DNA from 2 places in the Streptomyces sp. 351MFTsu5.1 genome. Region 1 is predicted to be linked to the other one. Evidence: riboswitches for the same ligand, from Rfam matches in the RefSeq annotation. Region 1 holds a riboswitch; the other holds the start of a gene.
What was found. A riboswitch is a leader RNA that binds a small molecule or an ion and turns the genes downstream of it on or off. The one in region 1 is predicted to bind ZMP and ZTP.
Positions count from the first base shown of each region.

Region 2: it holds a riboswitch for ZMP and ZTP, as region 1 does, so the genes downstream of both, H295_RS0112370 (glycine hydroxymethyltransferase) here and H295_RS0107650 (bifunctional 5,10-methylenetetrahydrofolate dehydrogenase/5,10-methenyltetrahydrofolate cyclohydrolase) in region 1, are expected to answer to the same signal.

Region 1 covers NZ_KB911777.1:224,710-228,495, reverse strand. Annotated here, with positions in the region: gene H295_RS0107655 (glycosyltransferase) at 1-712, opposite strand, end outside; gene H295_RS0107650 (bifunctional 5,10-methylenetetrahydrofolate dehydrogenase/5,10-methenyltetrahydrofolate cyclohydrolase) at 865-1,716, opposite strand; ZMP/ZTP riboswitch at 1,739-1,821, opposite strand; gene H295_RS0107645 (nuclear transport factor 2 family protein) at 1,951-2,316, opposite strand; gene H295_RS0107640 (hypothetical protein) at 2,490-2,786, shown strand; gene H295_RS0107635 (ABC transporter ATP-binding protein) at 2,881-3,786, opposite strand, start outside.
Region 2 covers NZ_KB911779.1:64,748-68,533, reverse strand. Annotated here, with positions in the region: gene H295_RS0112380 (glutathionylspermidine synthase family protein) at 1-712, shown strand, start outside; ZMP/ZTP riboswitch at 983-1,072, shown strand; gene H295_RS0112370 (glycine hydroxymethyltransferase) at 1,114-2,565, shown strand; gene H295_RS43170 (hypothetical protein) at 2,579-2,998, opposite strand; gene trpS (tryptophan--tRNA ligase) at 3,180-3,786, shown strand, end outside.

The DNA of each region.
Region 1 (3,786 bases):
GCAGCTCGTCGGGGAGCGGCGCGTCCGCGTCGTACGGCCACCAGTAGCCGGCCACGTCGAGCCCGCGCCGCCAGTCACGGGGCCGGGCGACGACGCGCGGGCTGAACCCGTGCAGCACCGGCCAGCCCTGCCGGTCCCGGGCCCGCAGTGCCGCGGCCGTGCCCATCGGCGGCAGACCCAGACGGCTGCGCACCGGGGGGAGGGCCGCGCCGAATACCTGTTCCACGGCCAGGTTCAGGGCCGTCCCGGTGGCCCGGTTGCCGAGCGAGCCCCAGGAGCGGATGCCCAGCATGGGCGGGGCGAACTCCCGGGTGGCGGCGAGGGGTTGGAGGTTGAGGCCGAGGCTGGGCAGACCGAGGCCCTCGGCGACGGCGTGTCCCAGGGGGGCCACCGAGCCGGACAGCAGCAGTGCGTCGCTCGACCGGGCGGCGGCCACCAGGTCGTCGGCCATCTCCACGGCCAGGGTCCGGGCCATCGCGACCACCCGCACCAGCTTGCCCACGCCGGTCGTGCTGCGGTGCAGCGCCCGCCCGCGCGAGGACTCCAGCTCCGCCCGGGGATCGACGGGCAGGGCGTGGAACCGGAGGCCGGCCCGGGCCGCGAGCGGCTCGAAGCGGCCGTGGGTGACCAGGGTGACCTCGTGCCCGGCCCGCGCCAGTCGGTGCCCCAGACCGGTGAAAGGGGCGACATCGCCCCGGGAACCCGCTGTCATGATCGCTACCCGCACGCCGGACAGTATGGCGCCGGGGCCCGGCTTCCGGGGCGAACGACCCGTGCGTACCGGCCAGTTCAGGCCGGTACGCAGGCGTAGGCCTCACCCTCCTGTGGCTGTGGCTGTCTGTCTCTGTGGCTTTGGCGGTCGAGTCAACCCACCCGGGCGGCGGTCTCGGCCGCCGTCACCGTCTGCTCCAGCAGCGTGGCGATGGTCATCGGTCCGACACCACCCGGCACCGGCGTGATCAGCGAGGCCCGTTCCACGGCGGAGTCGAAGTCGACGTCACCGACGTTCCCCTCGTTGTATCCCGCGTCGACGACCACCGCGCCCGGCTTGACGTCCTGGCCCCGGACCAGCCGGGGCCGGCCCACCGCGGCGACCACGATGTCCGCCTCCCGCACGGCCGCCGACAGGTCCGTGGTGCGCGAGTGGCAGTAGGTCACCGTGGCGTCCCGGGCGAGCAGGAGCATCCCGGCCGGCTTGCCGAGGATGGCGCTGCGGCCCACGACCACCGCCCGCTTCCCGGCCGGGTCGACGTCGTACGCGTCGAGCAGCCGCATGATCCCGCCGGGGGTGCAGGACACGAACCCCGGGAGGCCGAAGCTCATCGTCGCGAAGGAGGCGAAGGTGACTCCGTCGACGTCCTTCTCCGGCGCGATCGCCTCGAACGCCGCCCGCTCGTCGATGTGCGCGCCCATCGGATGCTGGAGCAGGATGCCGTGCACGGTCGGGTCGGCCGACAACTCCCGCAGGGTGACGACCAGTTCCTCGGTGGTGGTGGCTGCCGGGAGCGCCACGTGCCGTGACTCGACACCGGCTGTGCGGCAGCGGTTCCGCTTCATCCGGACGTAGGTGACGGAGGCCGGGTCCTCACCGACGAGAACCGTCGCGAGACAGGGCGCCCGACCCGTGCGGGCGGTGAGGCCGGCCGCGCGCTCGGCGGTCTCCCCGACGATGCGCCGGGCGAGCGCGGTGCCGTCCATGATGCGGGCCTGAGACATGATCCACTCCTGGGTCGATCGTGGGAATCGCCCAGGCGCACGGCTTCGGAGTCATGGACCGCTCCCCGGTGGTGCTCCACCTCAGCGCCAGTCACGGCCCGCCACCAGCCTAACCGGCTCCGGTACGCCCGCGGTCTGCGCGTGCAGCAGCTCCGCCCCGGTCGCCCCGGCCCGCTCGTGCCGAGAAGGTCCAGGTCGGGCAGGGCGTGATCTGGACCCTCGGCGCCTTTCTCGTTACTCGTCCCAGGCCTGGATCATGGTCTGTTCGGTGATCTTGCCGTCCTTGAGGGTCAGCATCGACTCCGACAGGACGCGCACGCCGTCGGAGTACAGACAGGACTCGCTGAAGGCGACGTGATCGCCCTCCATGACACACCCTTCCAGTTTGTGTGTCATGTCGCGGCTGTAGACGTCGTCGAGCATCGCGCTTATCTGGTCCTTGCCGTGCACCACCATGGGGTGGCTGGGCTGCGTGTTGCGGTCGACGATGCGGATCTCGGCGTCGTCCGCGTAGAGCGACAGCAGATCGGCCGCGGAGTTCCCTTCGACGCCACGGCGCAGGGTCTCGCTGGTGAAACCGGTGTTTGCGGCAGTGCCCATGGTGACCTCCTTCGAAGGCCGCGGCCCGACGAGGAACGGGCCGCGCAGGGCTTCCTCCTACGAGACTCCTCCGCCCCGGCGGCCACGGCAAGCGCAGTACGGGCGCTCCGCCTGACGGGTGAGCGGCGCCGGGCAACCGTGTCCGGGAGCGGTCGGTGGCCGTTGCTGACTACATGATCTCAACTCGACGTATCGTCGCCGCCGTCGGTCTCGCCGTCGGCGTCACCGGTCTCGCCGCTCCCCTCGCGAACGCGGCCGGCGCGGCCGCCCAGGACGCGAGCCCGCTCAGCCCGATGGCCACGCTCGACTCGCTCGCGGTGAGCGAGATCCCGGCGGAGCACAGGGCTCAGTTGCCCAAGGTCTCCGAGCAGCTCAACAGGGCCAACGACCTCTACCGGCTGAACGAACTGCACCAGGTCACCGACCTCGCCGCGCCCGTCACCGGGCTGGTCCCCGCGATCGAGACCTGACGGCTCCCGCACGGACACCGAGGGCCGCCCGGATCACCGGGCGGCCCTCGACGCGTTCCGGGATGTCCCGGGGGTCATGGTGCGGACACCTGACTCATTCGGCGGCTGTGGCCAGGAACTGCGTGGCCGCCAGTTCCGCGTACAGCGGGTCCCCGGCGACCAGCTCCCGGTGCGTCCCCACGGCCCGTACCCGCCCCGCGTCCATCACGACGATCCGGTCGGCCGTCGTCACCGTCGACAACCGGTGCGCGACGACCAGCACCGTGGTCGTACGCGCCACGTCCGCCACCGTGTCCCGAAGGGCCGCCTCGTTCACCGCGTCCAGCTGGGAGGTGGCCTCGTCCAGCAACAGCAGCCGGGGCCGCCGCAGCAGCGCCCGTGCGATCGCCACCCGTTGCCGTTCACCGCCCGAGAGCTTGGTCCCGCGATGGCCGACCAGCGTCTCAAGGCCGGCGGGCAGCCGCGCCACCAGCCCGTCCAGCCGGGTCGTCTTCAGGACACGGGTCACCGCGTCCTCGGCCGCGTCGGGATTGCCGAGGAGCAGGTTCTCGCGCAGTGACCCCGACAGCACGGGCGCGTCCTGCTCCACGTACCCGATCGCCGAGCGCAGCTGCGGCAGTTCCCACTCCGCGAGATCCCGCCCGTCCAGCGTCACGACCCCGGACTCGGGATCGTAGAACCGCTCGATCAGCGAGAACACCGTCGTCTTCCCGGCTCCGGACGGTCCGACGAAGGCCGTCAGCCCCCGGGCCGGCACCTCGAAGGAGACGCCGTGGTGGACGTAGGGCAGATCGTCGGCGTAGCGGAACCTGACGTCCGCGAAGGCGACGGCGGCGGGTTCTGCCCCGGCGGCGGGCAACGGCGCCGCGGGCGCGGCCGGTTCGGCCGGCAGCCGCAGCGCCTCCTGGATCCGGGCGAGGGCGGCCGCGCCCGTCTGGTACTGCGTGACCGCCCCGACGACCTGCTGGATCGGGGACATCAGATAGAAGACGTACAGCAG
Region 2 (3,786 bases), on a different contig from region 1:
CCTCGTCGCCGCCTGGAAGAAGCAGGCCGCCCTCCTTCCGCCCGGCAGCCCCCTGTACTTCGCGCACTCCTCCGCCGACGAGCTCGGCGAGGACCTCATGACGGTCGCCTACCTCAAGGAGACCGCCGAGCAGGCCGGCGTCACCACCGACTGGATCTCGATGGAGGAGATCGGCTGGGATCCGCTCTCCGGACGCTTCGTCGACAACCAACTCCGGTTCATCCGCAGCTGCTTCAAGCTCTACCCCTGGGAGTGGCTCACCACCGACCGCTTCGCCGACCACGTCCTCGACACGCTCGACAACGGCGGCGGCACCGGCAGCACCCTGTGGATCGAACCCGCCTGGAAGATGCTCCTCAGCAACAAGGCGCTGCTGGCCGTCCTCTGGGAGCTGTACCCGGACCACCCCAACCTCCTCCCCGCCCATCTCGACGGCCCCCGGGACCTGGCCACCACCACCGGCTACGTCGCCAAGCCCCTGCTGGGCCGCGAGGGCGCCGGAGTCACGGTCCACGAACCCGGCACGGCCTCACCCCTCCGCGAAGAGGCCTGCTGCTACCAGGAACTGGCCCCCCTGCCCGACTTCGACGGCAACCGTGTCGTCCTGGGCGCGTGGGTCGTCGAGGGCGAGTCGGCGGGCCTGGGCATCCGGGAGTCCTCGGGCCTGATCACCGACGAGTACGCACGCTTCCTGCCGCACGTGATTCTTTGAGCGGACGGTTCGTCCGAGCGGCCGATGCGTCTGAACGGGAGACCGGGACAGTGCCCCCGCCTCCGCACGGGCCCGCCAGGAAACGCGTTGTCGCCCCGTGCCCCCGCGCGCTTCTCCTGCTGGGCCCCGGACCCCGACCAGGTCGACCGCCTGGCCGACCTGCTGTTCTGACGTCGTCAACCGCCACGGCAGCGGGAACCGCGCGCCCCGCTGCCGTCGCTCGCATGGTGGACGCCGGCCCGGAGCCGTTGCGCCTGCCCGGTAGGCTGGCCGACAGGCCGTGACTGGCGCGCTGGGATGGGACGGACCATCGGGGAGCGGCCTGCGAGTGACCAAGTGCCGTGCGCCTGGGCCGAACCGTGATCCGTGACCGCTTCAAGCCACGCAGCCCGGAGGCCGCCATGTCAGAGCAGCAGCCCCTGTCCCCCGAGTCCACGGCCTTCCGCGCCGCCCTCGACGTGATCCGAGCCGTCGAGCCGCGCGTCGCCGACGCCATCGGCCAGGAGGTCCACGACCAGCGCGAGATGCTCAAGCTGATCGCCTCCGAGAACTACGCCTCCCCGGCCACCCTCCTCGCGATGGGCAACTGGTTCAGCGACAAGTACGCCGAGGGCACCGTAGGCCGCCGCTTCTACGCCGGCTGCCGCAACGTCGACACCGTCGAGTCGCTGGCCGCCGAACACGCCAAGGAGCTCTTCGGCGCCCGCCACGCCTACGTCCAGCCGCACTCCGGCATCGACGCCAACCTCGTCGCCTTCTGGTCCGTCCTCGCCCAGCGCGTCGAGGTCCCCGCCCTCGAGAAGGCCGGTGCCCGCCAGGTCAACGACCTCTCGGACGCCGACTGGGCCGAGCTCCGCCAGGCCTTCGGCAACCAGCGCATGCTCGGCATGTCCCTGGACGCCGGCGGCCACCTCACCCACGGCTTCCGCCCGAACATCTCCGGCAAGATGTTCGACCAGCGCTCCTACGGCACCGACCCGGCCACCGGCCTCGTCGACTACGAGGCTCTGCGCGCCTCGGCCCGCGAGTTCAAGCCGCTGATCATCGTCGCCGGCTACTCCGCCTACCCGCGGCTGGTGAACTTCCGGATCATGCGGGAGATCGCCGACGAGGTCGGCGCCACGCTCATGGTCGACATGGCCCACTTCGCCGGTCTCGTCGCCGGCAAGGTCCTCACCGGTGACTTCGACCCCGTCCCGCACGCCCAGATCGTCACCACCACCACTCACAAGTCCCTGCGCGGCCCGCGCGGCGGCATGGTGCTGTGCGACGACTCCCTCAAGGACCAGGTCGACCGCGGTTGCCCGATGGTCCTCGGCGGCCCGCTCCCGCACGTCATGGCCGCCAAGGCCGTCGCCCTCGCCGAGGCGCGTCAGCCCTCCTTCCAGGACTACGCCCAGCGCATCGTCGACAACTCCCGCGCCCTGGCCGAGGGCCTGATGCGCCGCGGCGCCACCCTGGTCACCGGCGGCACCGACAACCACCTCAACCTGATCGACGTGGCCTCCTCCTACGGCCTCACCGGCCGCCAGGCCGAGGCCGCCCTGCTGGAGTCGGGCATCGTCACCAACCGCAACGCGATCCCGGCCGACCCGAACGGCGCCTGGTACACCTCCGGCATCCGCATCGGCACCCCCGCCCTGACCACCCGGGGCCTCGGCACCGCCGAGATGGACGAGGTCGCAGGTCTCATCGACCGCGTCCTCACCACCACCGAGGCCGGCACCACCAAGTCGGGGGCGCCCTCCAAGGCCGCGCACATCCTCGACGCGAAGGTCGCGGACGAGATCTCCCACCGGGCCACCGAGCTCGTCGCCGGCTTCCCGCTCTACCCCGAGATCGACCTGGGCTGACCCCTCCTTCTCTTCAGGGCTCCTCCCGCGGTGGTCCGGCTCCCGGCCGGGCCGCCGCGCGGCGTATCAGCCGGGTGCCGCCGGCCCCGGCCGCGAATCCCACGGCGAGCCCCGGCACCGCCCACCAGACGTCGTGCCGACCGGCGCCCTCGTCCCGCCGGCCGCCCCCGGCATGTCCCCCGCCGGAACCGCCCGACAACCCTGCCCGGTCCAGCCGGTCGAAGACGGTCCGGTCCGCGCGGTGCCGGCGTGTGCCGTCTCGGGCGACGAACAACTGGTCCTGGCGCTCCAGGCCGGCGACAGCCGGCCCGCCGGAACGCACCGCCGCGTCGGCCGCCGGAGCCCCGAACGCGCTCACCGCCAGGACCGCCGGGGCCAGCGCCCATAACGCCCCGCGCGGCCCGAGCCGCAGTTCTCCCTGTCCGTTCCGCACCGCATCCCCCTCGATCGACACCGTCTCACCAACTCAAGCTCGCGAACCCCTCCCTTCGTCACACATGGCGCGGTCCGGCAGCGCCCACCAGCGGGAACCGGACCGAATCGGTTCCCACCCGTGGCGCTTCTGTTTCCGACTGGTTCCGGATCGGTCCCCGACACCTGAGAGAATGGTGAGCATGGCCTCTGATCGTCCCCGCGTGCTCTCCGGAATCCAGCCCACCGCAGGCTCGTTCCACCTCGGCAACTACCTCGGCGCCGTCCGCCAGTGGGTGGCCCTCCAGGAGACCCACGATGCGTTCTACATGGTCGTCGACCTGCACGCGATCACGGTCCCGCAGGACCCGAAGGAGCTCACGGCCAACACCCGCCTGGCCGCGGCCCAGCTCCTCGCCGCCGGTCTCGACCCCGAGCGCTGCACGCTCTTCGTCCAGAGCCACGTCCCCGAGCACGCCCAGCTCGCCTGGGTCATGAACTGCCTCACCGGATTCGGCGAGGCCTCCCGCATGACCCAGTTCAAGGACAAGTCCGCCCGTCAGGGCGCCGACAGCGCGAGCGTCGGCCTGTTCACGTACCCGATCCTCCAGGTCGCGGACATCCTGCTCTACCAGGCCAACGAGGTCCCGGTGGGCGAGGACCAGCGCCAGCACGTCGAGCTGACCCGCGACCTCGCCACGCGCTTCAACGGCCGCTTCGGGGAGACCTTCACGATCCCGAGGCCGTACATCCTCAAGGAGACGGCCAAGATCTACGACCTCCAGGACCCGTCGATCAAGATGAGCAAGT